Regions from separate parts of the Streptomyces sp. SAS_281 genome, predicted to be linked through region 3. Evidence: riboswitches for the same ligand, from Rfam matches in the RefSeq annotation. Region 3 holds a riboswitch; each other region holds the start of a gene.
The links. Region 3 has a riboswitch for cobalamin ahead of ACN6LM_RS11220 (ribonucleoside-diphosphate reductase subunit alpha). Riboswitches for the same ligand answer to the same signal wherever they lie in the genome.

Region 1 (9,397 bases), on a different contig from region 3:
GGCGGCGGCCGCGTGCAGGAACGGGGTCTCGCCGCGCAGGCGGATCTCGTGGGCGACGGCGCGCACGAGTCCGCCGCCGAGCCCCTGGCCGCGTACCGACTCGTCGGTGCAGACGGCGCTGATCTCGCTCCAGCCCGGCGGGCGCATGCGTTCCCCGGCCATGGCGACGAGCACTCCGTCCCGGCGCACCCCCAGGTAGGTGCCGAGCTCCACGGTCCGGCACTCGAAGGGGCCGGGCCGGGTGCGGGCGACGAGGTCGAGCATCTCCGGTACGTCGGCGGGGCCCAGCCGGACCGCTTCGGGGAGGGGCGCCGCGGCCACGCCCGCGTCGACCAGCTGGACGCCGTCGGCGTGGAAGGTGATCTCCCAGTCGGCGGGCGGGGGCTGCCGGAACGCGGTGATGGTGACGCCTCCGCCCGGTCCGGTGAGCGCCGCCACGTCGGCCCAGTCGGCGGGCCCGGGGTCCGGCGGGAGCGCGACCCAGGGGGCGACCTCGGAGGCGTAGCGCAGCACGCGGCCCCGGCGTTCGGCGAAGCGGGCGTGGGTACCGCGCAGCGCGGTGCCCACCGGGTCGTCCAGGGGATGGCCCGGGTCCGGAAGCATGCTCACGCGGTCACCTCGGCGACGAGCAGTTCACCGGGGCCGGGTTTCGGCCGTTCCAGTTCGGTGAGGACCTCCACCTCCGGTCCGCCGTTGCGGGTGAACACGTACGCCTTCGGCATGAGCTCCTACTCCCCTGTTCCGTGCGACGGCGCCCCGCTGACGGACGCCACAGCTGCGGCAAGGACGAGTGGCGCGCGGGTATTCCCGTACCGTCGATTTCGACTCAATCACCGCCGGGTACCAGCCGGTGGGCCCCTGCGGCGTGCCGTCCTGTGGCACGCTGATGGCGGCCGTCCCACCGGGCTCCCCCGTACCGGTGGGGCGGTCCTCGCCCGTCGCGGGGCCGTGCCCCGGTCCGGTCAGTCGCGGTCCCGTCCGGGGGCCCGGCCCGCGTAGTAGGTGGCGATCATGTCCTCGTCGCCGTGTCCGGCGGCCTCGGCGCGCTCGAAGCGGGCGGCCGACGCGGCGGCCAGGTCCAGCCGGACACCGGCCTGTGCGGCCGCGTCGAGGATGAGCCGGGTGTCCTTGAGGGCGGTGGACAGGGCGAAGCTCGGGGTGAGGTCCCCGTCCAGGACAGCGGCGGACTTGGCCTGGAGGTAGCCCGAGTCGAGCGGTCCGCCCTCGACCAGGCCGAGGAACGCACGCGGGTCGACGCCGAGTCCCTCGGCGAGGTTCAGGCACTCCGCGACGCCACCGACCATGTTGACCACCCAGGCGTTGACCACGAGCTTCAGCCGGGAGGCCGCCCCCGGCTCCTCCCCGGCCCACACCGTGCGCTGCCCGATCGCGTCCAGCACCGGTTCGACCACCGCGCGGGCGGCCTCGGGGCCGGAGACGAGGACGGTCAGCGCACCCTGCTCGGCGGGCTGCCGGGTGCCGACGACCGGGGCGTCGAGGTGGATCAGGCCGAGGTCGGCGGCGCGCTGGGCCAGTTCGACGGCGCCGTCCGGGCCAACCGTGGAGGTCTGGAGCAGCACCTGGCCCCGGTGCAGCCCCTCGGAGGCGGCGGCGAGCGCGGCGGCGACGGCGGTCGTGTCGGTGAGTGCGGTGAGCACGACATGGGCGCCGCGCACGGCCTCCTCCGCCGTGCCGGTGACGGTGGCACCGTCGGCGGCGAGCGGGGCGGCCTTGGCCTGCGTGCGGTTCCAGGCCCGGACCTCCAGACCGGCGCGGAGCAGGCTGCGGGCCATGGCCGCGCCCATGATCCCGGTGCCGAGTACGGCGACGACGGGCCGCTGCGGTGCGGCGGGGACTGCTGAGGTCATGGGATTCCCTTCGTCGGCCGCTCCCCGGAGGGCGCGGCGGCTTCGGCTTCTCAGGGCTGCCGCAGCGCGCCTTCCAGCACGGCGGCGTGTACGGCTCTGGCGAGTCGCGCGCCCCAGCGGGAGCGCGGCCCGGCGAACGGTTCGGCGGCGCCGGTCCCGGGTCCCGGTTCGGGGGCGGCGAGGCAGACGGCGTCCGTGGGGGTGCCGGAGCAGTCGAGCCCGGCGTCCAGGAGCGCCTGCACCTTGGCCTCCGTGGCGGTGGCCACGGCGTTGACCAGGGCGGCGTCGGACAGCGGCACCGGGAACGTCACCACGATGTTGACGGTGCCGGGGCGCGGCGGTCCGCCGGTGCCCTCGTCCGGCCCGGCGGCCCAGCCGCGTACGCCCAGACCGCAGGTGGCGGTGGCGTGCACGTCCTCGTCGCCGGCCGTGGTGTACGCGGTGACGTCCGCGGCGGTCATGAGGCCCGCGCCGGGACCGGTGAGGCGTGCGGCGGCGGCGATCTCGGCGAGGTGGCGGTCCGGGTCCAGGCGGGGGTAGCCGCCGGGCACCTGCGCGTTGAGGATCCACTCGCGCGGGCCGATGCCGCCGCCCAGGACCGCGCTGCTGCACACCCGCCAGCCGGGGCCCAGCCGCCAGAGGAGGTGGTGCAGCTCCGCGCCGTCCTCGCGCCGGGCGAGCAGTTCGCCGCGTTGCGCGGGGGGCCGGATGCGTACGGAACGGATGGGCACCCCCGGGTGGCGCGGCGGGACGTCGGTCGGCTTGGACCCGTTGATCATATGTGCCGGGGCGGGGGCACCCGGGGTCCGCCCCCACTCCACCGCCCCGGTGCGCACCGCCCACCCGTTCACCCGGATGGCGTAACGGGCGCGAGAGCCGCGCAGCCGCGTGACGCGGGCGCTGCGCCGGTCCGAGGCGGATGCCGCTCGCCGCTCCCGGTGGCCGGGCGGTTGCAGCGTCCATCCGGGTGAGGCGCGATGGAATCCGGACGCGCCTTCTCTGCTGGACCCACCCACAGGACGCGCCCGGGCGAGGAGGATTCGGATATGGGAGCCGCTGACGGTTTCACGGATTCCGGAGAGCTCGACGGCCTGACGGTGTACGACACCGAGGGCGAGAAGATCGGCAACGTGGGCCGCGTGTATGTCGACGACAACACCGGCCGCCCGGACTGGATCACGGTGAAGACCGGCCTGTTCGGCATGAAGGAGAGTTTCGTGCCTCTCGCCGGAGCCCGTCGAGTGGGCTCCGACCTGCACATCTCCCACGGCAAGGACCAGGTCAAGGAAGCTCCCCGGGTGGACGCGGACGCGCATCTGTCCGTGTCCGAGGAGGAGGAGCTGTACCGCCACTACGGCCTCACCAGGAACACCCGGGGCAACCTGGGCGACCGTTCCGGGACCGGCGCACCGACCACCGCGGGCACCGGCACCATGGGCGCGGCCGGCACCGGCGCGGCGGCCGGAGCGGGTGCTGGGGCCGGGGCGGGCGCGATGGGTGCGGCAGGCACCTCCGGCACGGACCGGACCCAGGCGGCCGGCACCGGCAGGCACCGGGACGCCGACGCGGGTACCGCCGCGGGCCGTCCGCTGGCCGGAGCCGGCGCGGGTGCCCAGAGGTCCGGGGCCGGTCTGGGCGGCAAGGAGGAGATGATCCGCTCCGAGGAGCAGCTGCACGTCGGCACCGAGGAGTACGAGAGCGGCAGGGCCCGCCTGCACAAGTACGTCGTCACCGAGAACGTCACGCGCAGCGTGCCGGTCTCGCACGAGGAGGTACGGGTGGTCCGTGAGCCGTTGCAGCCGGGCGACAGGACGGCCGCGCGCGCGGGCGATCTGACGGAGCAGGACGTGGAGGTCACCCTGCACGCGGAACGCGCCACGATGCGCAAGGAGACCGTCCCGGTCGAGCGCGTCCGGATGGAGACCGAGAGGGTCACGGAGCAGAAGGAGGTCTCCGCCGAACTGCGCAAGGAGCAGATCGACTACGCGGACGGCACCACGAAGGGCGGCAAGGACATGGGCGGCAAGGACACCGGTGGCGACCTCGGCCGAGGACGCCACCGCTGACCCCTCGCCGGTATGCCGGCCGTACCGCACGACAGGCGAAGGGCGGGCCCGCCCGACGGGTCCGCCCTCTCGTGCGCCCGGGACCCTCAGGGCAGGAAGCGCACCGAGGGCCGCCCCTGCGGGCCGTCCGGTGTCACGACGGACCGCACCCGGTAGACCTCCTCGATCAGCGCCTCGGTGACGACCTGGGCAGGGGTCCCGCCCGCGACCGCCCGTCCGCCGCTGAGCACCACGATCCGGTCGCAGAACATGGCGGCCAGATTGAGGTCGTGCAGGGCGACGACAGTGGTCAGCGGGAGCGCGGCGACCAGGGAGAGCAGTTCCAGTTGGTGCTGGATGTCCAGGTGGTTGGTCGGTTCGTCCAGCAGGAGTTCGCGCGGTCGCTGGGCGAGCGCGCGGGCGATCTGGACGCGCTGGCGCTCCCCGCCGGAGAGCGTGTGCCAGGACTGGCCGCGCCGGCCCGCGAGCCCGGTGCGTTCCAGCGCCTCGTCCACCGCCGCCGCGTCCGCGTCCGTCGGCCCCGACCAGGCCCGCCGGTGCGGGATGCGGCCCAGGCGTACGACGTCCAGGACGGTCAGCTCGTCCTGGGTGGCGGCGTGCTGGTCGACGACCGCGACGCGCCGGGCCACGGCGCGGCGGCCGACGGCCGTGAGGGGGTCGCCGTCCAGTGTGACGACGCCCGCGTGCGGGGCGAGGACCCCGGCGAGGATGCGCAGGAGCGTGGACTTGCCGGAGCCGTTGGGGCCGATCAGGCCCACCGTCGTGCCCGGTTCCGGGGCCAGCGTCACACCGTCCAGGAGGATGCGTCCGCCGGCCTCGCGGCTTACTCCCCCGGCCCGCAGGCCCTCCGCCGTCCCGGTCATGCGGGCCGCCTGGTGCGGTAGAGGACGGCGACGAAGGCGGGCACGCCGATGAGGGCGGTGACGACGCCCACCGGGACCTCCTGCGGGTCGAGGACGGTCCGGGCGAGCGTGTCGACCCAGACCAGGAAGACGGCGCCGGCGAGCGCGGTGACGGGCAGCAGCCTGCGGTGGCCCGAGCCGGTGAGGGCACGGGCGGCGTGCGGCAGGACCAGCCCGACGAAGCCGATGGCCCCGGCCGAGCTGACGAGCGCGGCGGTCAGCAGCGCGGTCGTGCAGAGCAGGACGGTCCGGACGCGTGCGACGTTCACGCCGAGGGCGGCGGCCGCGTCCTGCCCGAAGGCGAAGGCGTCGAGCGTACGGGAGTGACCGAGGCAGACCAGCAGGCTGACGGCGAGAACGGCGGAGCAGATCCACACATCGGTCCAGCCGACCCCGCCGAGCGAGCCGAGCAGCCAGAACAGCACGCCCCGGGTCTGCTCGGCGTCGGCGGCCGTCATGACGACGAACGAGGTCAGCGCCGAGAACAGCTGCATCGCGGCGACCCCGGACAGCACGACCCGGTCGGTGGAGCCGCCCAGGGTGTGGCTGAGCAGCATCACCAGCGCGAACGAGCAGAGCGCCCCGATGAACGCCCCGGCCGGCAGCGACACCGCGCCCCCGCCGACACCGAGCACCACGACCAGGACCGCGCCGGTGGACGCGCCGGAGGAGACGCCGAGGACGAACGGGTCGGCGAGCGGGTTGCGCAGCAGGGACTGCATGACGGTCCCGCAGACCGCGAGGCCCGCCCCGCAGACGGCCGCGAGCAGGGTACGCGGCATGCGCAGGTTCCAGATGATGCCGTCGCGGATCGGGCTGAGCCGGGCCTCGCCGACGCCGAGGTGGGCGGCGACGGCGGACCAGACGTCCATGACGGAGATCCGGGCCGGTCCGATGGTGACGGCGACCGCGACGGACAGGACGAGCAGCAGAAGGCCGCCGGTCCACAGGAGGCCGCCGCGCAGGCGTCGCGGGCGGGCGGACACGGTGGTCTCCGGCGCCGTCTCGCGCGGGGCGGTGAGCCGGTCGGTGGCCGTCACCCCGCGAGCCCGTAAGCGCGCAGCCCGGCGGCCACCAGCTCCACGCCCTCGACCGTGCGGATGGTCGGGTTCATGGCCTGGCCGCTGAGCAGGACGTAGCGCTTGTGGCGTACGGCGTCCATGTTCTTCGTGACGGGGTTGGACTCCAGGAAGGCGATCTTCCCGGCGGCGCTCTCGGCGGTCTGCGACTTGCGGGTGAGGTCGCCGATGACCAGCAGGTCCGGGTTGCGGTCGGCGACGGTCTCCCAGTTGATCTGGGGCCATTCGTCGTGCGTGTCGTCGAAGACGTTCTTCAGGCCCAGTTCCCGGGTGATGATGCCCGGCGCCCCGCAGCAGCCCGCCAGGTAGGGGGACTCGGAGTTGGCGAACCAGTACAGGACGGAGGTGCCGGAGCCGTCGACGCCGCCGGCGGCCGCGCGGATCCGGGCGCGGAGCCGTGCGACCAGCTTCTCGCCGCGCTCGGGCACGCCGAACACCCGGGCCAGGTCGCGTACTTCGTCGTAGACGCTGTTCATGGTGAGGGCGCCGGTGCGGACGCCGTCGCCGTCCCTGGTGTTGTCCTTGGCCGTGCAGTCGGCGGGCGAGACGTAGGTGGGGACGCCCAGTTCCTCGAACTGTTCGCGCGGGGCGACGCCGCCCTTGGCGAGGGTCGACTCGAAGTCGGCGGCGACGAAGTCGGGCTCCTGGTCGAGGACCTTCTCGGAGGAGGGCCGGTTGTCGGCGATCCGCTTCACGCCCGCGTTGGCCTTCTCCAGGCCCTTCATCACCGGGTCGGTCCAGGTGGCGGTGGCGGCCATCCGGTCCTGGAGGCCGAGCGAGAGCAGGATCTCCGTGGTGCCCTGGTCGACGGAGACCGCGCGGCGGGGTGCGGCGTCCACGGTGACGGTGCGTCCGCAGTTCCTGAGCGTGACCGGATAGCCGTCCGCCGCGCCGGACGCGTCGGCCTTACCGGCGGGGGACCCCCCGCAGGCCGTCAGCAGCAGGAGCGCGGCGGCGAGCAGGGCGGCGGAACGGGCGGGGCCGGATATCGGCGGCACGGGGTACCTCGGCGTCTCTGGGCCCATGCGCGGGGCCCGCTGTACGGAACCCGCCGCCCGGTCCCGGACGGCGGTCGCCAGCAGGTCTTCGGACTCGGGTTCGCTCGGACAGGACGCCTTCCCGGGAGACGGTGGTCTCCCAGTGGCCGTGGCCCCGCCCGTCCCCCTCACCGCTGCGCGTCAGCTCCGGATTCGCACCGGATTCCCTGACTCCCACGTGGAGTTCGACTGGCTCCGGGGACGCTACCACGGGCGTCCCGCGCGGTTCGGCGCCGCCCCCGGGGACTCATGGGCGCTGCAGGGCCACCACCGCGTTGTGCCCGCCGAAGCCGAAGGAGTGGCTGACGGCCCGGTGGACGGGCCGCACCAGCGGCACCTTCGTGACGCAGTCGATGTCGAACCCGGGCGCGGGGGCGTCCAGGTTCGCGACCGGCGGGACGACCCCGCGCTGGAGAGTGAGGATCGTCAGCCCCGCCTCGATCGCCCCGGCCGCGCCCATGCAGTGCCCGAGCACACCCTTGGGGGCGGTGACGGGTGGCCGGTGCGGGTACACCCGGCTGATCAGCGCGGCCTCGGCGGCGTCGTTGCGTACGGTCGCGGTGCCGTGCGCGTTGACGTGCTCCACCTCGTCGGCCCGCCAGCCCGCGTTCCGCAGTGCGGCCTCGACGGCGGCCCGGGCGACCCGCCCGTCGGGGTGCGGGCTGGTCGGGTGGTGGGCGTCCGTGGTGGCGCCGGTGCCGGCGAGCAGGGCCCGGGGTTCGGCGCCCCTGGCCTCCGCGTCGGCGGCGCGTTCCAGCACCATGACGGCGGCGCCCTCGCCCATGACGAGTCCGGCGCGGTCGGCGGCGAAGGGCCGGCTGAGCCGGGACAGGTCGCCGTCCGCACGGGCGGCGGCCCCGGACCGGGCGAAGCCGGTCATGGCGATCGGGAAGACGGTCGACTCGGTCGCCCCCGCGACGGCCACGTCGCACTGCCCGGTCACCAGCAGGTCGCGGGCGACGGACAGCGCGGTGACGCCCGACGAGCAGGCGGTGCAGGGGGCCATGCTGGGGCCGGTGGCCCGCATCTCGATCGCGATCTCGGCGGCGGGCATGTTGGGGATGGTCAGCAGGACCCCGGCCGGCGAGGTCGCCTCCGGCCCCCTGCGCTCGAGGACCAGCGCCTGGTCGGTGAGGTGCGCGGAACCGCCGCTGCTGGTGCCGACGACGACCGCGACCCGGCTGCCGTCCCAGCCGGCCGGGTCGAGCCCGGCGTCGGCGACGGCCTCCCGGGCGGCCAGGACCGCGAACTTGACGTACCGGCCCATCCGGAAGGCCGTACGGCGGCCGATCTCGGCGTCAAGGTCGATACCGTCGACCACGCAGGCGAAGTCGATCGCGCACCCGGCGAGCGCGGGGACGGTGCGGGCCGGGCTCACCGCGGCGCACACCCCGTCCCAGGTGGACTCGGTGTCGTTGCCGACCGGGGTGATCATGCCGAGACCGGTGACGGCGATGGCCGGTGTCCTCATCGGGCGACGCCCGCCGCCGTGCAGAGGTGCTCCGTGAGCTCGGCGAGGGTGGTTCCCGGGGTCAGGATGCCGGTGTCCAGCTCGACCCCGGTGGTCTCCCGGAGGACGACCGCGAACTCGGCGGCCGCGAGGGAGTCCATGTCCAGGCTGTCCATCGTGGAGTCCGGAAGGATCTCGGCCACGGGCACCCTGAAGGTACGGCTGAGTACGTCGGTGATGCGGGGGTGGATCGTGCTCATGGTCTTCCTTTCCTCGTGCTCACCCGCGTGGGGTGTCCGGCGCCGGCGCGCACGGCCCCGACGCCGGAACAACTGAACAGCGCCGCTCCGGTTACGCCTTGCGGCGAACCGATTCGCCAACGCCCGGCCGGGACGCCCCGGACCACCGCGCGAACAGGGCGACGGTCGTCCAGTAGGCGAGGAGGACCGCCCCCGACCCGAGCCCCGGCAGGGCCCGCGCCGCACGGGACGCCCGCGTGCCCCTCATCGCCCCGCCCCCGTGTGCCAGTGGGCCTCCGGATCGTCGTACGCGTCCGCGTATCCGGCGCCCGTGATCGGCCAGTCGGCGAGCATCTCGTCGGGGAAGGCGAAGGAGTCGGCGAGTTCCGGGAGGTGGGGGGCCACCGCGGCGATGAGCCGTTCCGAGTGGTCCGTCAGCGCCTCCGCCTGACCGGTGCTCAGATACCCGGCCGCGAGGAGGTCCCCGCTGTCGCGCGCGACCCGGCCCAGGGCGAAGAGCCGGGCCAGCTCGCCGAGCCGGTCCCGGTCCGCCCCGGGGGGCAGCGCCTCGACCGCCTCCGCGTACGCCTCGGCCGCCTGCCGGCAGGCGTGCGCCTCGACCCCGCGCAACGCGGGCCCCGCCGCGGCGTTCCACCGGCCCAGCGGGTCGCCGTGCGCAGTCCGAGCCGCCAGGGCCCCGGCACGCGCGAACCACAGCTCCTCGGCGCGCCCCAGGAGCCGGACCAGGAACCGGAG
Region 2 (9,397 bases), on a different contig from region 3:
TGCGCGAAGGGCAGCACCCCGTACGTGGGCCGGCCCGTCAGGTCGCGCAGCATGTCCAGGCCCGGCTCCAGCAGCGAGACGTCGCCCCGGAACTTGTTGACCAGGTACCCCGCGATCAGCTCCTGGTCCTCGGGTGCGAGCAGCGCGGTCGTGCCGAAGAACGAGGCGAAGACCCCGCCCCGGTCGATGTCCCCGACCACGACGACCGGGAAGCGCGCGGCCCGGGCGATGCCCATGTTCACGATGTCCGTGCGGCGCAGGTTGATCTCGGCGGGCGACCCCGCGCCCTCGCAGATCACCGCGTCGTACGTGCTCCGCAGCTGCTCCAGGCAGTCCGTGACGGTGGACAGCAGCCGTTCCTGCCGCCCGCCGTGGTAGCCGCGCGCGCTCATCTCGCCGACCGCCCGCCCCATCAGGACGACCTGGCTGGAACGGTCGCCGCCCGGCTTCAGCAGCACCGGGTTCATCAGGGCGGTCGGCTCGACGCGGGCGGCCTGGGCCTGCATCGCCTGGGCCCGGCCGATCTCGGCGCCCTCCCGGGTGACGAAGGAGTTCAGCGACATGTTCTGCGCCTTGAACGGGGCGACCTTCACGCCCCGGCGTACCAGCCAGCGGCAGATGCCCGCCGTGACGACGCTCTTGCCCGCGTCCGACGTGGTCCCGGCGACCAGCAGTCCGCCGCTCATATCGCTCTCCGTCCAGAGTTACGAGGTCCTTGAGGTCTCCCGGCCCGTCCCGCGATCCGGCGCGCCACCGCTCCCGCGCCCAGCCGGGCGGCCACGCCGACTCCGAGGGCGAGCACGCCCACCCGGCGCGAGAGCCGCACGGCGCGCTCGATGTCCCCGGTCTCCACGGCACGGCCCGCCTCCCCGTTGAGTACGGGCCGGTGCTCGACGCGCCCCCCGTACGCGAGGGTCCCGCCCAGCCGTACGCCGAGCGCCCCGGCGAACGCGGCCTCCACGGGCCCCGCGTTGGGGCTCGGGTGCTTCGCGGCGTCGGCCCGCCAGGCCCGCACCGCCTCCCGGGGGCGGCCGCCGGAGGCCACGGCGAGCAGGGCGGTGAGCCGGGCGCCGGGCCAGCCCGCGAGGTCGTCCAGCCGGGCGGATGCCCAGCCGTACCGCAGGTAGCGGGGCGACTTGTGGCCGACCATCGCGTCGAGCGTGTTGGCGGCGCGGAAGCCGACGAGCCCGGGGACACCGGCGAGGGCGCCCCAGACGAGGGCGCCGACCACGGCGTCCGAGGTGTTCTCGGCGACGGACTCCACGACGGCGCGCGCGATCCCGGGGCCGTCCAGCGCCTGCGGGTCGCGCCCGCACAGGTGCGGCAGCCGCTCCCGGGCCGCGTCGATGTCGCCCGCGGCGAGCGCCCCGCCGATGGTCCGGGCCTCCCGCCCCAGCGACGTACCGCCGACGACGGACCAGGTGGCGGCGGCGGTCAGGGCCACGGAGGCGACGGGGCGGCGGCGCAGGGCGCGGGCGGCGAGCGCGGCGCTCCCGGCGGCGCCCCCGGCGCAGACCAGGGTGTGCAGGGCGCCCCGGCCGCGATGGTCGCGCCAGAGCCGGTCCTCGACGGCCGCGGCGGCCCGCCCGAAGGCGGCGACCGGGTGCCCCCTGCGGGGGTCACCGAGCAGCAGGTCGGCGATCAGGCCGGCGGTGGCGCCGTACGCGTAGATGCGATCGGCACGCACGGTTCAGCCGACCGCACCCGAGGCTGCCGACAGGGGGCGTGGGGAGAAGGTCGCACGGCAGCCGGGCATGGCGATATGTCCTCACTCAGGGTCCGCGCCCTGGTTCGACGTGACGGCGACGAGAGTCTCCTGGCTTCCGGATCGGCGGGTTCCCCGGTCTTCCAGCCCGCTCGCGCGGGCCGTGACGTGCGGTGGGGGACCGCTCCCCGGTGACAGTGGCGGGACCGCGCCGGATTCGCACCGGCTTCCTCTGCTGTCGCCGTAATGGCTCCGGCAGTCCACCACGCCCCGCGAACGCCCGTCAACTCACTGTTGACCTGCGGCGGCACGGTGTGGGCGGACGCACACCGGGCCGGACGCGCACGAGGTGCGTCCGGCCCGGGGGAGGGGCGGTGCGTCAGGCGACGATCAGATAGATGCCGTACGCGACCGCCGCCGCGCACAGCCCGAAGCAGACGTACGCACCGGCGCGCGCCAGCAGGAGCGACGAGCCCGCCGGACCGCCCCCGGCGGCCGGCTCCGGCTGCTTGGAGAGGCCGACGATGCCGAGCGTGAAGAGGCCCACCAGGGCGACGGTGGCGACGAGGGAGACGCCGAAGACGGTGCCCAGAGCTGCCCAGTCGATGTTCATACGGGGTGTCCTTAGCGGAGTACCGGGGTCTGTCAGACCGTGGCGGGTCGGGCCGGATCGGCGGCGACGGGACCGGCGGGCGCCGGAATGGTGGCGGCGAGGTCGTGCGCCTGGGCCGCGGTGGGCGGCGGGCTCACGGCCGCGATGGCCTGGGTGACGACACCCGCGGGCTCGGCCGGGGCCGCGTCCGCGGTGCCGGGCGCGACATCGCCGTGGCCGACGGGCTTGCGGCGCGAGAGCACCCAGATCGCCCCGGATCCGGCGATCAGGAGGACCGCGACCACCACGACGCCCCAGGTGCCCTGCTTCGTCAGGAACTCGGCACCCGCGCCGACCAGACCCGCGGCCGGCAGGGTCAGGCCCCAGGCGACGAACATCCGGGTGGCGGTGGACCAGCGGACCACACCCCCGGCACGGCCGAGGCCCGCGCCCATCACGGCCCCGGAGCAGGACTGCGTGGTGGAGAGGGAGAAGCCGAGGTGCGAGGAGGCCAGGATGACGGTGGCCGCGCTGGTCTGGGCGGCGAAGCCCTGCGGGGGCTTCAGCTCGGTCAGGCCGCTGCCCATGGTGCGGATGATGCGCCAGCCGCCGAGGTACGTGCCGAGCGCGATGGCCAGGCCGGCGCTGACGATGACCCAGACCGGCGGGTTGGAGCCGGGGGAGAGGACGCCGCCGGTGACCAGGGCGAGGGTGATGATGCCCATCGTCTTCTGCGCGTCGTTGGTGCCGTGCGCGAGCGAGACGAGCCCGGCCGAGGCGATCTGCCCCGCCCGGTAGCCCTTGGCGGTGGCCTTCTCCTGGGCGTCGTTCCGGATCTTCCCGCCGATCCGGTACGTGAGCCTGGTGGCCAGGAACGCGGCCGCGCCGGCCACGATCGGGGCGGCGACGGCGGGCAGCAGCACCTTGGTGACGACGGTGCCGCCGTTGACCGACGACCAGCCGGCGGACATCACCGCGGCGCCGATGAGGCCGCCGAACAGTGCGTGGGAGGAGCTGGACGGGAGCCCGACCAGCCAGGTCAGAAGATTCCACAGGATGGCGCCGACGAGCGCCGCGAAGATGACCTCGGTTCTGAGGCCGTCCTCGTTGACGATCCCGCCGGAGATCGTCTTGGCGACCTCCACGGACAGGAACGCGCCGACCAGATTGAGAGCGGCGGACATCGCGACCGCCGTCTTGGGTTTGAGTGCGCCGGTCGAGATGGTGGTGGCCATCGCGTTGGCGGTGTCGTGGAAACCGTTCGTGAAATCGAACACTAGAGCTGTCACGATCACTATCGCGAGCAGCAGCGTGATGTGTTCCATTTACCCAGGCAATCGTTCGACGTCATTGGCACGTGGAACGTAGGCAACTTGAGTGAACAGAAGATGAACTGAGCAGGGCGCTGCGGTGACCCCCGGAGCGGTGGCCGGGCGGCACTTGGGGCGGGGCCGGAAAGGATCTTCGTATGAGTGACCGAGAGCACGCGGCGATCGCCCGGGGATGGGAGGCCGTCGTCGCCGCGGCGCGCCGCACGGCGGCCGAGGGACTGGTCGTCGGAACCTCCGGAAACGTCTCGCTGCGGGTCGGCGACACGGTGCTGGTCACCCCCAGCGGAGTGCCTTACGACCGGCTGGGCCCCGAGGACCTGACCGGCGTCGATCCGGAAGGCAACCAGACCTTCGGCACACTCGCCCCCACCAGCGAACTCCCCCTCCACCTCGCCGTCTACCGGAACACCGACGCAAGGGCCGTCGTGCATACCCACGCGGTCCACGCCACGGCCGTCTCCACCCTCGTCACGGAGGTCCCCCCGGTCCATTACGCCGCAGCGATGCTCGGCGGCACGGTCCGCGTCGCCCCCTACGCCCGCTACGGCACCCCCGAACTGGCCGCGCACATGCTCACCGCCCTCCGCGACCGCACCGGCTGCCTGCTCGCCAACCACGGAACCGTCACCTACGGCGCCACGCTCGACGAGGCGTACGACCGCACCGCCCAGCTCGAATGGCTCTGCCACGTCTGGCTCACCGCGAGCGCCGTGCCCGGCCGCACCCCGGCCCTGCTCTCGGAGGACCGGCTGGGCGAGGTCGTGGAGGCGCTGAAGGGCTACGGGCAGCGCCGGGGCGGCACCGGAATGCGCTGAAGGGGTACGGGCCACAGCACCGGGACCGCATCGGACGGCCCTGCCCACTGGCATCGAGCCGCCCCGGCACCGACACTGTGGGGGTGCGCCCGGTTACCGCGACGGCAGCGGCCGTCACCACACTCATCGGCGCCGGCGCGGCAGCGGTCGCGGCCGGCCGGTTCGCGGGCGACGTCGCCCTCAAGACGCCGCCCGGACGACCGCTCCCCGCCGACCGCGAACTCACCGTCCACGCGACGGCCGCCGGGCAGGTCACCCTGACCCGGTCCCTCACCTCGCTGCGCCCCGGCACGTACGGGCTGACCGGCAAGGACGTCCACGCCGTCGTCGGCCCCGTGCTCGACCGGGCCCACCAGGCCGCCGACACCGTCGTGCGCCGGCTGGAGCGCGTCGACCGCGGTGTCCTCGCCCCCGGAGACAAGGTCCGCCTGACGCCCCAGGTCCACAGCGGCGACCCGGGCAGCGCGCTCGGCCTGGCCTTCCGGGAGGTGCGGATCCCCGGCGAGCTGGGCGAACTGCCCGCCTGGTACGTCCCGGCTCCCCGCCGCATCTGGGTCATCACCGTGCACGGCATCGGCGCCACCCGCGAGCACCCCCTCAACCTCCTGGAGTTCCTGCACGGCCGGCAGCTGCCCGTGCTCGACCTCGCGTACCGCGGCGACCCGGGCGCCCCCCGCTCCCCGGACGGGCTCGGCCACCTCGGCGAGTCCGAGTGGCGCGACCTGGACGCGGCGATCCGCTTCGCCGTCCGCAACGGCGCCGAGCAGGTCATCCTGTACGGCTGGTCCACCGGCGCCTCCATGGCGCTGCACGCCTGCGCGGGCTCCGCGCTCCGCGACCGGGTCTCCGGCCTCGTCCTCGACTCGCCCGTCCTGGACTGGACCGACACCCTGCGCGGCCTCGCCGCCGCCCGCGGGGTCCCCGCGGCCCTGCTGCCGCTTGCCGTGCGCGCCGCCCAGGGGCAGACCGGACTGCACGGCACCGGACTCCTGGACACCTCGGTCCCGGTGACCCTGCACGTCCCCACGCTCGTCTTCCACGGCCCCGACGACACCCTGGCTCCCTGGATCCACTCCCGCCGGCTCGCCGCCGCCCGCCCCGACCTCGTCTCCCTGCACACCGTGGACCGCGCTCCGCATGCGGCGATGTGGAACGCCGACCCGGCCCACTACGAGGAGACCCTGCGCCGCTTCCTCACGCCCCTGATGTGAGGTGATGTGCAGGTTCGGCCGATTGGTCCCGGCCGGTGCGGGAGCCCGTCAACGCCGGTGACCCGGGTTCCGTTTGGGCTTTCGGGCCGTCAGGGGCAAGACTGCTCCCGTGACGTCCCGTACCCCGCGCGACTCCAGGCTGCGTCTTGTCCGCCCGCGACCCCTCGCCACTGCCCGAAGGGCCGTGACCACCCGGCGCACCAGGCCCGCGCCGCGCCCGCCCGAGGGCACCCCACCCCGGGCGGAGCTGGCCCGCCAGGCCAGGACGGTCCTCGCCGACGCCGTACGGATCGCCCGCTGGGCGGCCGACGGGGCGGCCCCCGGCACCACGCCCCCGGCCGCCCTCGAACACGCCGCCGCCGCGCTGGACATCTCCCCGGCTCAGGTGCGCTCCGGCTGGGACCGGGCCCGGCTCGCCGGACTGGTCGAACTCCACGGCGACACCGCACGGCCCGGCTGGCGGCTGCGCGCCTGGGACCGGGACGACTCTGCGGTGCTGCGCGGCTGGGTGGCCCTCTTCGACGCCTGGTCGCTCGTCCACCCCGCGCCCCGGGGCGTCGAGTCCACCGCCGTCGCCGAGGCCGTCGAGGCCGTGCCCCAGGTCCTCTCCCTGCTCCAGCTCTCGGCCGGTCCCGTCACGGTGCCCGCCCTCCTCGACCTCCTCGGCCAGCGCGTCGCGGAGCTCCACGAGGAGCGCTGCGAGGTGCCGTACGGCCCCGAGCCGCTGCCCGCCCCCGCCGAACCGGCGCCCACCGCCCACCCGCCGGCCCTCGTCGCCCGCCTGCTCGACTGGGCCCTGGAGGGCCTGGCCGACGTCGGGGCGCTCACCCTCGGCGCGGGCCAGGCCACGCTGACGCCGCTCGGCAACTGGGCGGTCTGGGTCAAGCTGGAACAGATCTGCGTCGCCGCCCAGAGCCCCGCCGGCAACATCGAGCAGGCGGCCGCCGACATGCTCCTCGGCTGCGCCCGCCTCACCCCCGGCCCCGCCCGCGCCGAATACCGCGCCTGGCTGGCCGCCCGCCCCGTCGGCAGCGCTGTCGCCGAACTCCTCGACGTCGCCCGCGGCGAGGACGCCCTCCTGCGCGGCCTGGCCTTCGAGGCCCTGCGCGTCGTCGGCGCCCCCGCGGAGCCCGAGGTCCGGGCCGTCCGGACCGACCCGTCCCTGCGCCCGTACGCGCTGCTCTGGCTCGCCGAGTACGACGGCACGGACCCCGAGGACGCCCAGGAGGTCCTCAGCCGCGAGGAGGCCACCTGGCTCTGGGTCGACACGGCGGCGGCGGTCGCGGACCACGGCGAGGCGGGCCTTCTGGTCCGCCACCTCGACTCGGCGGTCCAGGGCACGGTCCCGGCCCTCCTGGACGAGGTCCGCGCCGTCGGCCACCCCCGCACGGTCCAGGTCCTGGTCGCCCTGGCCGCGGCCCACCCGGACCCGGCGCTGGCGAAGGCGGTCCGCAAGGCGGCGTTCCAGGTCCACACGGGCGGCTCGTGACCCGGGGGCGCTGACCGGGGCCCCCGGGGCGGAGCCCCGCAAAAGTCGTTGGACACCGCCAGTAGACTGGTTTCCATGGCAGTTCTCCTTGTGCGTGTGCGTGAGTAGCGGCGTCGATCCGTCACCACCCGTCGTTCCTCCGCCCTTCCTTCCGCCCAGGAGTACCTCCCCGTGATCACCGCCTCCGGCATCGAGCTGCGCGCCGGCGCCCGTCTGCTCATCGAATCCGCCAGCTTCCGCATCGCCAAGGGCGACCGCATCGGCCTCGTCGGCCGCAACGGAGCGGGCAAGACCACCCTCACCAAGTGCCTCGCGGGCGAGGGAACCCCCGCTGCCGGCACCATCACCCGCTCCGGTGAGGTGGGCTACCTCCCGCAGGACCCGCGCACCGGAGACCTCGACGTCCTGGCCAGGGACCGGGTGCTGTCCGCCCGCGGCCTGGACGAGATCCTGCGCAGGATGCGGGAGAACGAGGACCGGATGGCGAACGGCAAGGGCGCCACCCGCGAGAAGGCGATGAAGAAGTACGAGCGCCTGGAGACGGAGTTCCTCACCAAGGGCGGTTACGCCGCCGAGGCCGAGGCCGCCACCATCGCCGCCGCGCTCAGCCTGCCCGACCGCGTGCTCGGCCAGCCGCTGCACACCCTCTCCGGCGGTCAGCGCCGCCGCGTCGAACTGGCCCGCATCCTCTTCTCGGACGCCGACACGCTGCTCCTGGACGAGCCGACCAACCACCTCGACGCGGACTCGATCGTCTGGCTGCGCGACTACCTCAAGACCTACCGCGGCGGCTTCGTCGTGATCTCCCACGACGTCGAGCTGGTCGAGACGGTCGTCAACAAGGTCTTCTACCTCGACGCCAACCGCTCGCAGATCGACGTCTACAACATGGGCTGGAAGCTCTACCAGCAGCAGCGCGAGGCCGACGAGAAGCGCCGCAAGCGCGAACGCCAGAACGCCGAGAAGAAGGCCGCCGCCCTCAACGCGCAGGCGGACAAGATGCGCGCCAAGGCGACCAAGACGGTCGCCGCGCAGAACATGGCCAAGCGCGCCGACCGGCTGCTGTCCGGCCTCGACGAGGTCCGGGTCGCCGACAAGGTCGCCAAGCTGCGCTTCCCCGACCCGTCGCCGTGCGGCAAGACGCCTCTCATGGCGGAAGGGCTCTCCAAGTCCTACGGCTCGCTGGAGATCTTCACCGACGTCGACCTGGCCATCGACAAGGGCTCCCGCGTCGTCATCCTCGGCCTCAACGGCGCCGGCAAGACCACGCTGCTGCGGCTGCTCGGCGGCGCCGAGCAGCCCGACACCGGCCGCGTGGTGGAGGGCCACGGCCTCAAGCTGGGCTACTACGCCCAGGAGCACGAGACCCTGGACCCCGACCGCACGGTCCTCGAGAACATGCGCTCCGCCGCGCCCGACCTGGACCTCGTCGCCGTCCGCAAGACGCTCGGCTCGTTCCTCTTCTCCGGTGACGACGTGGACAAGCCGGCCGGGGTGCTCTCCGGCGGCGAGAAGACCCGCCTGGCCCTGGCGACGCTGGTCGTCTCCTCCGCCAACGTGCTCCTGCTCGACGAGCCCACCAACAACCTGGACCCGGCCAGCCGCGAGGAGATCCTCGGCGCGCTGCGCACGTACAAGGGCGCGGTCGTCCTGGTCACGCACGACGAGGGCGCGGTCGAGGCCCTTCAGCCCGAGCGGATCATCCTGCTCCCGGACGGGATCGAGGACCTGTGGGGCGCGGACTACCGGGACCTGGTCGCGCTGGCCTGATCCCCGGGACCGGACCATTCGGCCTACTCGTGATCCGTCATCTGTGTGAGTAGGTCTCGTACCTCGGCGCGGGGGCCGGCAGATAGCTGCCGGGCGCACCCATTTCCGCCCCCCTGCCCGTGCGTGCCCTGACCTGGACGTTCCTTCCCGGGCGGCCGCACGACACCCCGTACGACCTGTTGGAATGAGGCATTCCGGTCGCACCGGCGCACTCCCGGGGCGCGAATCCGGTCGCAGAGACCTTGCCGAATGGGTGGCCAGGAAGCGCCCGAGGGGTGATCATGAGAGTCCAGAGCGCACTTCCCATGAGGAGGCACGGGTGGCCGAGACTCTGAAGAAGGGCAGCCGGGTGACCGGCGCCGCGCGCGACAAGCTCGCGGCAGACCTGAAGAAGAAGTACGACTCCGGTGCGAGCATCCGGGCGCTGGCCGAGGAAACGGGCCGCTCCTACGGATTCGTCCACCGGATGCTCAGCGAATCCGGA
Region 3 (9,397 bases):
GATCCCGTGGGGCGAACGTGGCGCGGGGCCGCCCCGCGCCGCGTTCGCCCTTTCGTCAACCCTCGTTTCTACACGCGTAGTTGACGGGCGCCACCGCATCCGACAGGCTCGTGCACCACACCTTCGACAGTGGTGAGGAGCCCCCCGTGATCAGACGTTCCGCACGACTCCTGCTCAGCCTTGTCATGACCATGGCTTTTGCGTTGGGTGGTGCCGTGGTCACCGCCGGCACCGCGCAGGCCGACGACTGCTACACCTGGACCCGCACCCTGAGTCCGGGCGCCACCGGCAACGACGTCGCCCAGCTCCAGATCCGGGTCGCCGGATACCCCGGCTACAACTCGGTCCTGGCCGTCGACGGCTCGTACGGGCCCGCCACCACCGCCGCCGTCAAGCGCTTCCAGGCCGCTTACGGGCTGGCCGCCGACGGCATCGCGGGGCCCGCCACCCAGGCCAAGATCTACGCCCTCCAGGACAGCGACTGCACCCCGGCGCACTTCACGTACGCCGAGATGAACCGCTGCAACAGCACCTGGTCGGGCGGCGCGGTCTCGGCGGCCACGGCGAAGGCCAACGCGCTGAGCACCATGTGGAGGCTGGAGGCGTTGCGCCACGCGCTCGGCGACCGGCCCATCAACATCAACAGCGGGTTCCGCTCGACGTCCTGCAACAGCGCCGTCGGGGGTGCCTCGAACAGCCGCCATCTGTACGGTGACGCGGCCGACCTCGGCGGGATCGCCTTCTGCACCCTCGCCAAGGAGGCCCGCTACCACGGGTTCAACGGGATCCTCGGCCCGGGCTACCCGGACCACAACGACCACGTCCACGTGAACCAGGGCCCCAGCCACTACTGGTCGGCGCCCAACTGCGGTATCTGACACCCGCTACGGGGCCCGTCGGGCACTCGGTCAGGCCGCCTCGCCGACCGCCGACGGGCCCCGGAAGGTGCGCCGGTACGCCTGGGGCGTGGTGTCCAGCGCCCGTACGAACTGATGGCGCAGGGCCGCCGCCGTCCCGAAGCCGGTCCGGTCGGCGATGGTGTCGATGGTCTCGTCGGATGTCTCCAGCAGGTGCTGGGCCAGCAGGACGCGCTGGCGCAGCAGCCAGCGGTACGGCGTGGTCCCGGTCTCCTGCTGGAAGCGGCGGGCGAAGGTGCGCGGCGACATGTGCGCCCGGTCCGCGAGCTGTTCGACGGTCATCTCGCGGTCGAGGTGGCGCTCCATCCAGGCCAGCGTGCCGCCCACGGTGTCGCACCGGGTGCGCGGCAGCGGCCGCTGGATGTACTGCGCCTGCCCGCCGTCCCGGTGCGGCGGCACCACCATCCGGCGGGCGATGGTGTTGGCGGCGGCCGGTCCGTACGCCTGGCGGACCAGGTGCAGGCAGGCGTCGATCCCCGCCGCCGTGCCCGCCGAGGTGGTGACCGGCCCGTCCTCCACGTACAGCACGTCCGGTTCGACGGCCGCCTCGGGGAAGCGGCGGGCCAGGTCGTCGGCGTGCCGCCAGTGCGTGGTGCAGCGGCGGCCGTCCAGCAGCCCGGCCGCGCCCAGGAGGTAGGCCCCCGAGCAGACGCTGAGCACCCGCGCGCCCCGCTCCACGGCCCGGCGCAGGGCGGTCAGGACCTCCGGCGGGAACTCGCGCTCCCCGAACCGGCTGCCGGCCGGTACGGCGACGAGGTCGGCCTCCTCCAGCCGGTCGAGGCCGTAGGGGGTGTGGATCGTGAAGCCGGCGTGGGTCCGCAGCTGGGGGCCCTCGCCGGAGACCACCGCGAAATCGTGCACCGGCAGGCCCTCGTCGCTGCGGTCGAGGCCGAACACCTCGCAGAGCACGCCGAGTTCGAAGGGGTGGACATCATCGAGCATCAGGGCGGCGACGTTGTTCAGCATGGCCCCAGTGTGGCAGCAATTCGATGTCGTATGACAGTCCTGCCACTGCCGCTTCTTCGCCGGAACGAGGACAGTAGAGGCATGAACACATTCCAGAACTTCCTCGGCATTTCCGTACTTTTCGCCCTCGTCCTGCTGCCGGCGCTCCTCGGTGCCGCCCGCGAGCGTCGCATCGACCGCGAGCTGCGCGCAGCGGAACAGGACCGGAGCACACGCCCACCGCGCACGGCGGACGCCGCGCGGCCGGTGGGGGCCGCACGGCGTCCGTACGTCAGGAGCTGGGCGAGGGTCTAGAAGTCGTCGTCGAAGGCGACCGTGCCCTCGACGGCCACCTGGTACGCCGAAGGGCGCCGCTCGAAGAAGTTCGTCAGCTCCTGGACCCCCTGGAGCTCCATGAACGCGAACGGGTTCTGCGATCCGTACACCGCCGGGAAGCCCAGCCGGGTGAGCCGCTGGTCGGCAACGCACTCCAGGTACTCGCGCATCGACTCGGTGTTCATGCCGGGCAGCCCCTCGCCGCACAGGTCGCGGCCGAACTGCAGCTCCGCCTCGACGGCCTCCCGCAGCATGTCGGTGACCTGCTGCCGGAGGGCGTCGTCGAAGAGCTCCGGCTCCTCCTTGCGGACCGTGTCCACGACCTCGAACGCGAAGTTCATGTGCATGGTCTCGTCGCGGAAGACCCAGTTGGTCCCGGTGGCGAGACCGTGCAGCAGCCCGCGCGAGCGGAACCAGTACACGTACGCGAAGGCGCCGTAGAAGAACAGCCCCTCGATGCACGCCGCGAAGCAGATCAGGTTCAGCAGGAAGCGACGGCGGTCCGCCTTCGACTCCAGCCGGTCGATCTTCTCCACCGAGTCCATCCACCGGAAGCAGAACTCCGCCTTCTCGCGGATCGAGGGGATGTTCTTCACCGCCGCGAAAGCCGCCGCGCGGTCGTCCGGGTCGGGCAGATAGGTGTCGAGCAGCGTCAGATAGAACTGGACGTGCACGGCCTCCTCGAACAGCTGCCGCGACAGATACAGCCGGGCCTCGGGGGAGTTGATGTGCTTGTACAGGGTCAGCACCAGGTTGTTGGCGACGATCGAGTCACCGGTCGCGAAGAACGCGACGAGCCGTCCGATCAGGTGCTGCTCGGCGGGCGTCATTTTGGCGAGGTCCGGCACGTCCGAGTGGAGGTCGACCTCCTCCACGTGCCAGGTGTTCTTGATCGCGTCCCGGTAGCGCTCGTAGAAGTCCGGGTAGCGCATGGGCCGCATGGTCAGCTCGAAGCCCGGGTCGAGCAGGTTCTGTTCGGTGGGGGTGGTGCTCATCACTGGCATGCCTCGCAGGACTCGGGGTTCTCCAGGGAGCAGGCGACGGCGTCCGCGTCGGGTGCCTGCGCCTGCTGTACGGGGACGGGGGCGGCGGCCGAGGCGGCCCCGGACGCGGCCCGGGCGATCCGGGTCGCCGGACGGGAGCGCAGGTAGTACGTCGTCTTCAGGCCCTGCTTCCAGGCGTAGGCGTACATCGAGGAGAGCTTCCCGATGGTCGGCGTCTCCAGGAACAGGTTGAGCGACTGGCTCTGGTCGAGGAACGGCGTACGGGCCGCCGCCATGTCGATCAGGCCGCGCTGCGGGATCTCCCACGCGGTGCGGTACAGCACCCGGACGTCCGCCGGAATCCAGGCGAAGCCCTGCACCGAGCCGTTCGCCTCGCGCAGCGCCTCACGCGTCCGCGCGTCCCACACGCCGAGCCGCTTCAGCTCGTCCACCAGATAGCCGTTGACCTGGAGGAACTCGCCGCTCAGGGTCTCCCGCTTGAAGAGGTTCGAGACCTGGGGCTCGATGCACTCGTAGACCCCCGCGATCGAGGCGATCGTCGCGGTCGGGGCGATCGCCAGGAGCAGCGAGTTGCGCATCCCGGTCTTCGCGATCCGGGCCCGCAGCGCCTCCCAGCGCTCCGGCCAGTTCAGCTCCACGTCGTAGTGGTCCGGGTGCAGCACCCCGCGCGCGGCCCGGGTCCCGGACCAGGCGGGCAGCGGACCGGACCGCTCCGCGAGGTCGCAGGACGCCTCGTACGCCGTGAGCATGATGCGCTCGGCGATCTTCGTGGACAGCGCCCGGGCCTCGGGGGAGTCGAAGGGCAGCCGCAGCTGGAAGAAGACGTCCTGGAGACCCATGGCACCCAGGCCCACCGGCCGCCAGCGGGCGTTGGACCGGCCGGCCTGCTCGGTCGGGTAGAAGTTGATGTCCACGACCCGGTCGAGGAAGGTCACCGCGGTGCGCACGGTGGCGTCCAGCCGCTCCCAGTCGATCGAGGAGCCCTCGACGAACGCGCCGAGGTTGACGGAGCCGAGGTTGCAGACGGCCGTCTCGCCGTCGTCGGTGACCTCCAGGATCTCGGTGCACAGGTTCGAGGAGTGCACGACCCTGCCCGGCTCGGCGGTCTGGTTCGCCGTGCGGTTGGAGGCGTCCTTGAACGTCATCCAGCCCTGCCCGGTCTGGGCCAGCGTCCGCATCATCCGGCCGTACAGCTCGCGGGCCGGCATGGTCTTGCGGGCCAGGCCCTTCGCCTCGGCCGTCCGGTACGCGGCGTCGAAGTCGTCGCCCCACAGGTCGGTCAGCTCGGGCACGTCGGCCGGGGAGAACAGCGACCAGGCGGTGTCCGCGTCGACGCGGCGCATGAACTCGTCCGGAATCCAGTGCGCCAGGTTGAGGTTGTGCGTGCGCCGCTGGTCCTCGCCCGTGTTGTCGCGGAGCTCCAGGAACTCCTCGATGTCCGCGTGCCAGGTCTCCAGGTAGACGGCGGCGGCGCCCTTGCGCCGGCCGCCCTGGTTCACCGCGGCGACGGAGGCGTCGAGCGTCTTGAGGAACGGCACGATGCCGTTGGAGTGCCCGTTGGTGCCCCGGATCAGGGAGCCCCGGGCGCGGACGCGGGAGTACGAGAGGCCGATGCCGCCCGCGTGCTTCGACAGGCGGGCCACCTGGTGGTAGCGGTCGTAGATCGAGTCCAGCTCGTCCAGCGGCGAGTCGAGCAGGTAGCAGGACGACATCTGCGGGTGGCGGGTGCCGGAGTTGAAGAGGGTCGGCGAGGACGGCAGGTAGTCCAGCCGGCTCATCAGCCCGTACAGCGCGGCGACCTCGTCCAGTGCCCGCCCCGAGGTGTCCTCGGCGAGACCGGCGGCGACCCGGAGCATGAAGTGCTGGGGGGTCTCGATGACCTGGCGGGTGATCGGGTGGCGCAGCAGGTAGCGGCTGTGCAGGGTGCGCAGCCCGAAGTAGCCGAAGCGGTCGTCGGCCCCCTCCGCGAGGGACCGCTCGACCAGGGCGTCCAGCGCCGCCGCGTGCAGCGTCACGAACTCGGCGGTCCGGTCCGCGATCAGGCCCTCGCGGTGGCCCACGGCGACGGACGCGGCGAACGAGGTGGCGCCCTGGCCCGCGGCCTCGTCCGCGATGGACCGGGTGAGCAGCCGGGCGGCGAGGCGGGAGTAGGCGGGGTCCTCGGAGATGAGGCCCGCCGCGGCCTCGGTGGCCAGTGAGCGCAGTTCCGCCTCGTCCGACCGGGCGTTGCGGCCGCGCAGGGCGGCGGCGGCGACGCGTCCGGGGTCGGTGTCGGGCAGATCGGCGGTGAGGCCGGTCAGGGTCCGCAGCAGTGCGGTGCCCGGTCCGTCGCTCGCGGTCCCCGTTGATGCGGCCGCTGAAGCCGGATCGGCTGGCGCGATGGTCACGTGGTGCTCTCCCTCGCTCGGCTCTGGGCCGGCGGGGAGCACGGGGGCAGCCGGGCAGGAGGGGGCCCGGGCGGGGCGGCACTCCGTGCGGCGTCCACCGGCCCATCCCACGAGGCCCGGACGTCTGGGCATCCGGTTCGGTCGAACCGGATGCGCTGTCGGCAGGTCCTCGGACTCCACGGATGCGCGGAAGCGCACCGAATACACCGTTGCGGGACAGTTCCGGATTCACACCGGATTCCCCTGCGGCGACAGCGAGCATGAGCATACATGTGGGGGCCGCCCTGCCGGACGGCCCCCACATGTTGTGTCGCGTGGTGTAAAGGTGTGCGGTCAGTGACCGCCCGGCGCCCCCGCCGTGGCCGGCGGCAGCTTCTCCTGGACGCCCGGGTCGCCCGCGTCCGCGGTGTAGTCGCCCGGGGAGGTCTCGTCGATCCCGACGGGCGCCTTCACGGCGTTCAGGACGAAGGTGAGGACGACGACGACCACGACGTTCAGCACGAACGCGGTGAGGCCGATGTAACCGATCTCGCCGAGGCCCGGGATCTCCTTGGAGGACCCGCCGAAGTGCTTCTGCGTCGGGCTGGCGACCCCGTACGCGGCAGCCGTCCCGTAGATCATGCCGACCGCCCAGCCGGCGAGCAGCGCCCAGCGGTGGAACCACCGGGTGAACAGGCCGCCCACCAGCGCCGGCATCGTCTGGAGGATCCAGATCCCGCCCAGCAGCTGGAAGTTGATCGCGACGGTCTTGTCCATGGTGAGGACGAAGGCCAGTGCGCCGACCTTGACCAGCAGCGAGACCAGCTTGGAGACCTTGGTCTCCTGCTCGGGCGTCGCGTCCGGCTTCAGGAAGTCCTTGTAGATGTTGCGCGTGAACAGGTTCGCCGCGGCGATCGACATGATCGCGGCCGGCACCAGCGCGCCGATGCCGATCGCGGCGAACGCCACCCCCGCGAACCAGTCGGGGAACATGTTCTCGAACAGCTGCGGGATGGCGAGCTGGCCGTTGTCCACCTTGACGCCGGCGGCGATCGCCATGAAGCCGAGCAGCGCGAGCAGGCCCAGCATCAGCGAGTACAGCGGAAGGATCGTGGTGTTGCGGCGGATCACCTCACGGCTGCGGCTGGAGAGCGTCGCCGTGATCGAGTGCGGGTACATGAACAGCGCCAGCGCGGACCCGAGCGCCAGGGTCGCGTAACCCCACTGACCGGCCGCTGCCGGTGCGAGGCCGCCCGCGCCCGCCTTGGTGAACTTGTCCTGGGCGGAGGCGAAGATGTCGTCGAAGCCGCCGAGCTTGATCGGGATGTAGATGATCGCGACGGCGATGACCAGGTAGATCAGCCCGTCCTTGACGAACGCGATCAGCGCGGGCGCCCGCAGCCCCGAGGAGTAGGTGTACGCGGCGAGCACCGCGAAGGCGATCAGCAGCGGCAGGTCCTTGACGAACCAGTTGGTGTTCTCGCCGCCGCCGACGCCCATCACGTCCAGCACCGCCTGGATGCCGACGAGTTGGAGGGCGATGTACGGCATGGTGGCGAGGATGCCGGTGACCGCGACGGCCAGCGACAGCCCCTTCGAGCCGAACCGGCCGCGGACGAAGTCCGAGGTGGTGACGTACCCGTGCTTGTGCGAGACCGACCACAGGCGCGGCAGGAAGGTGAAGATCAGCGGGTACACCAGGATGGTGTACGGCACCGCGAAGAAACCGGACGCGCCGGCCGCGTAGATCGCCGCGGGCACGGCGACGAAGGTGTACGCGGTGTAGAGGTCGCCGCCGAGCAGGAACCAGGTGACCCAGGTGCCGAACGACCGTCCGCCCAGGCCCCATTCGTCCAGGGTGGCCTCGTTCTCGGCCCGGCGCCAGCGGGCGGCCAGGAAGCCCATGACCGTGACGGCCAGGAAGAAGAAGATGAAGACGCCGAGCGCGACGCCGTTCACGCCGTCCTTCATGCCGACGCACCCCCCTTGCGGGCGCGCTGGTCACGCTGCCACAGCTTGTACGCGATCATCGTGAGCGCGGTGGAGATCAGCACCCAGAGCATCTGGTACCAGTAGAAGAAAGGGATACCGATGAAGGTCGGATCGATCTTCGCGTACGAACTCACCCAGAGCATCGCCACGAACGGTGCGATGAGGCACAGGGCGATGACCACCCGCATCGGTGTGACGGTGGGTGGCTTTCCTTCTGGTTCTTCCGCCATGGCGGGCGACTCCGTCCCCTCGGTGATCACCTGTAATGCGCAGGCAATCTAGGCGAGGGACCCGGCCACCGTCACCCCCCGTCCGCATTGCGGTCCGGCAACGGTCGTCACGGACCGGCCGGATGGTCGTAATGGCGGGAAACGTCCGAGGATTGGTCCAGGCCAAGTCGGGCCCCGGGAGCGCCGAACGGCCCCCGGAGGCGGGTCCGGGGGCCGTTCGGGGCACGTGTGTGCGGTGGGTCAGTCCAGCGGCCGCTTCAGGCGGGCCACGAACTTGTAGCGGTCGCCGCGGTAGACCGAGCGCACCCACTCGACCGGTTCGCCCTGCTCGTCCAGTGAGTGCCGGGAGAGCATCAGCATCGGCAGGCCCACGTCGGTGCCGAGCAGCCCGGCCTCGCGCGGGGTGGCCAGGGAGGTCTCGATGGTCTCCTCGGCCTCGGCCAGCCGGACGTCGTACACCTCGGAGAGCGCGGTGTAGAGCGAGGTGTACTTGACCAGTGAACGGCGCAGTGCGGGAAAGCGCTTGGCCGAGAGGTGCGTGGTCTCGATGGCCATCGGCTCGCCGCTCGCCAGGCGCAGGCGCTCGATGCGCAGGACCCGGCCGCCGGCGCTGATGTCGAGCAGTCCGGCGAGGGTGTCGTCGGCGGTGACGTAGCCGATGTCCAGGAGCTGCGAGGTCGGTTCGAGCCCCTGGGCGCGCATGTCCTCGGTGTACGAGGTGAGTTGCAGGGCCTGGGAGACCTTCGGCTTGGCGACGAAGGTGCCCTTGCCCTGGATGCGTTCCAGCCGGCCCTCGACGACCAGTTCCTGGAGCGCCTGGCGCACGGTGGTGCGCGAGGTGTCGAACTCGGCGGCCAGGGTCCGTTCCGGGGGTACGGGGGTGCCCGGCGGCATGGTGTCCGTCATGTCGAGGAGATGGCGCTTCAGCCGGTAGTACTTCGGCACGCGCGCGGTGCGCGTCCCGGCGCCCGTGCCCGTCTCGCTCTCCGAACTGCCCCCGTCGGCGCCCATGGCCCGCCTTCCCGACTGCTGCGTTGCTGCCGTCACCGGCTCCTCCGTCTGTCGCGGCTCACATGGTGGCACGGTCCGGTCACGGCTCGTCGCCCTCCCTCAGGTGTCGGTCCTATAACGGACGCGAGTGCACTTCTTATACACCCTTGACACCCCTAAAGGTCTAGGCCAAGCTCCCGGTACTGGTCTAAACCATTAAAGACCAGGTCCCAGCCCCAGAGGTACTCGTCGACGTTCTCGCGCGGTGGGGAGGGGGGTTGCAGCATCCCTGAGGAGGGTGGCGTGAAGCGCAAGCTCATCGCGGCGATCGGCGTCGCGGGCATGTTGGTTTCCATCGCGGCGTGTGGTTCGGACGACAAGACGTCCTCGAAGGACCCCAAGGACCGCAAGGAAGACCTGACTGTCTGGCTCATGGGCGAGGCCCAGTCGACCTGGCCCGAACTGGTCAAGGACGTCAACGCCCAGTTCAAGAAGAAGTACCCGAACGTCAACGTCAAGATCCAGTACCAGGGCTGGGCGGACAAGGTCAAGAAGCTCGACACCTCCCTCGGTGGCGACAAGTTCCCGGACGTTGTCGAACTCGGCAACACCGAGAC

Region 1: linked by a shared signal. The riboswitch ahead of ACN6LM_RS25410 (ABC transporter substrate-binding protein) and the one ahead of ACN6LM_RS11220 (ribonucleoside-diphosphate reductase subunit alpha) in region 3 are both predicted to bind cobalamin.
Region 2: linked by a shared signal. The riboswitch ahead of ACN6LM_RS11360 (cobalamin biosynthesis protein) and the one ahead of ACN6LM_RS11220 (ribonucleoside-diphosphate reductase subunit alpha) in region 3 are both predicted to bind cobalamin.

What each region holds. Positions count from the first base shown of each region.
Region 1 is NZ_JBMNDO010000076.1:24,931-34,327, reverse strand. It holds gene ACN6LM_RS25445 (GNAT family N-acetyltransferase) at 1-603, opposite strand, end outside; partial or broken gene ACN6LM_RS25440 (NADP-dependent oxidoreductase) at 609-722, opposite strand; gene ACN6LM_RS25435 (NAD(P)-dependent oxidoreductase) at 963-1,868, opposite strand; gene ACN6LM_RS25430 (adenosylcobinamide amidohydrolase) at 1,919-2,647, opposite strand; gene ACN6LM_RS25425 (PRC and DUF2382 domain-containing protein) at 2,915-3,934, shown strand; gene ACN6LM_RS25420 (ABC transporter ATP-binding protein) at 4,021-4,797, opposite strand; gene ACN6LM_RS25415 (FecCD family ABC transporter permease) at 4,794-5,876, opposite strand; gene ACN6LM_RS25410 (ABC transporter substrate-binding protein) at 5,873-6,913, opposite strand; cobalamin riboswitch at 6,990-7,146, opposite strand; gene ACN6LM_RS25405 (beta-ketoacyl-[acyl-carrier-protein] synthase family protein) at 7,200-8,423, opposite strand; gene ACN6LM_RS25400 (acyl carrier protein) at 8,420-8,662, opposite strand; gene ACN6LM_RS25395 (acyl-CoA dehydrogenase family protein) at 8,906-9,397, opposite strand, start outside.
Region 2 is NZ_JBMNDO010000023.1:4,232-13,628, reverse strand. It holds gene ACN6LM_RS11365 (cobyric acid synthase) at 1-686, opposite strand, end outside; gene ACN6LM_RS11360 (cobalamin biosynthesis protein) at 683-1,687, opposite strand; cobalamin riboswitch at 1,811-1,937, opposite strand; gene ACN6LM_RS11355 (hypothetical protein) at 2,085-2,318, opposite strand; gene ACN6LM_RS11350 (inorganic phosphate transporter) at 2,351-3,622, opposite strand; gene ACN6LM_RS11345 (class II aldolase/adducin family protein) at 3,766-4,443, shown strand; gene ACN6LM_RS11340 (alpha/beta hydrolase) at 4,527-5,654, shown strand; gene ACN6LM_RS11335 (hypothetical protein) at 5,839-7,143, shown strand; gene ACN6LM_RS11330 (ABC-F family ATP-binding cassette domain-containing protein) at 7,315-8,913, shown strand; gene ACN6LM_RS11325 (helix-turn-helix domain-containing protein) at 9,233-9,397, shown strand, end outside.
Region 3 is NZ_JBMNDO010000022.1:61,295-70,691, forward strand. It holds gene def (peptide deformylase) at 1-2, shown strand, start outside; gene ACN6LM_RS11200 (D-Ala-D-Ala carboxypeptidase family metallohydrolase) at 147-878, shown strand; gene ACN6LM_RS11205 (GlxA family transcriptional regulator) at 909-1,883, opposite strand; gene ACN6LM_RS11210 (hypothetical protein) at 1,965-2,177, shown strand; gene ACN6LM_RS11215 (ribonucleotide-diphosphate reductase subunit beta) at 2,174-3,193, opposite strand; gene ACN6LM_RS11220 (ribonucleoside-diphosphate reductase subunit alpha) at 3,193-5,589, opposite strand; cobalamin riboswitch at 5,733-5,857, opposite strand; gene mctP (monocarboxylate uptake permease MctP) at 5,923-7,539, opposite strand; gene ACN6LM_RS11230 (DUF3311 domain-containing protein) at 7,536-7,790, opposite strand; gene ACN6LM_RS11235 (GntR family transcriptional regulator) at 8,031-8,801, opposite strand; gene ACN6LM_RS11240 (extracellular solute-binding protein) at 9,084-9,397, shown strand, end outside.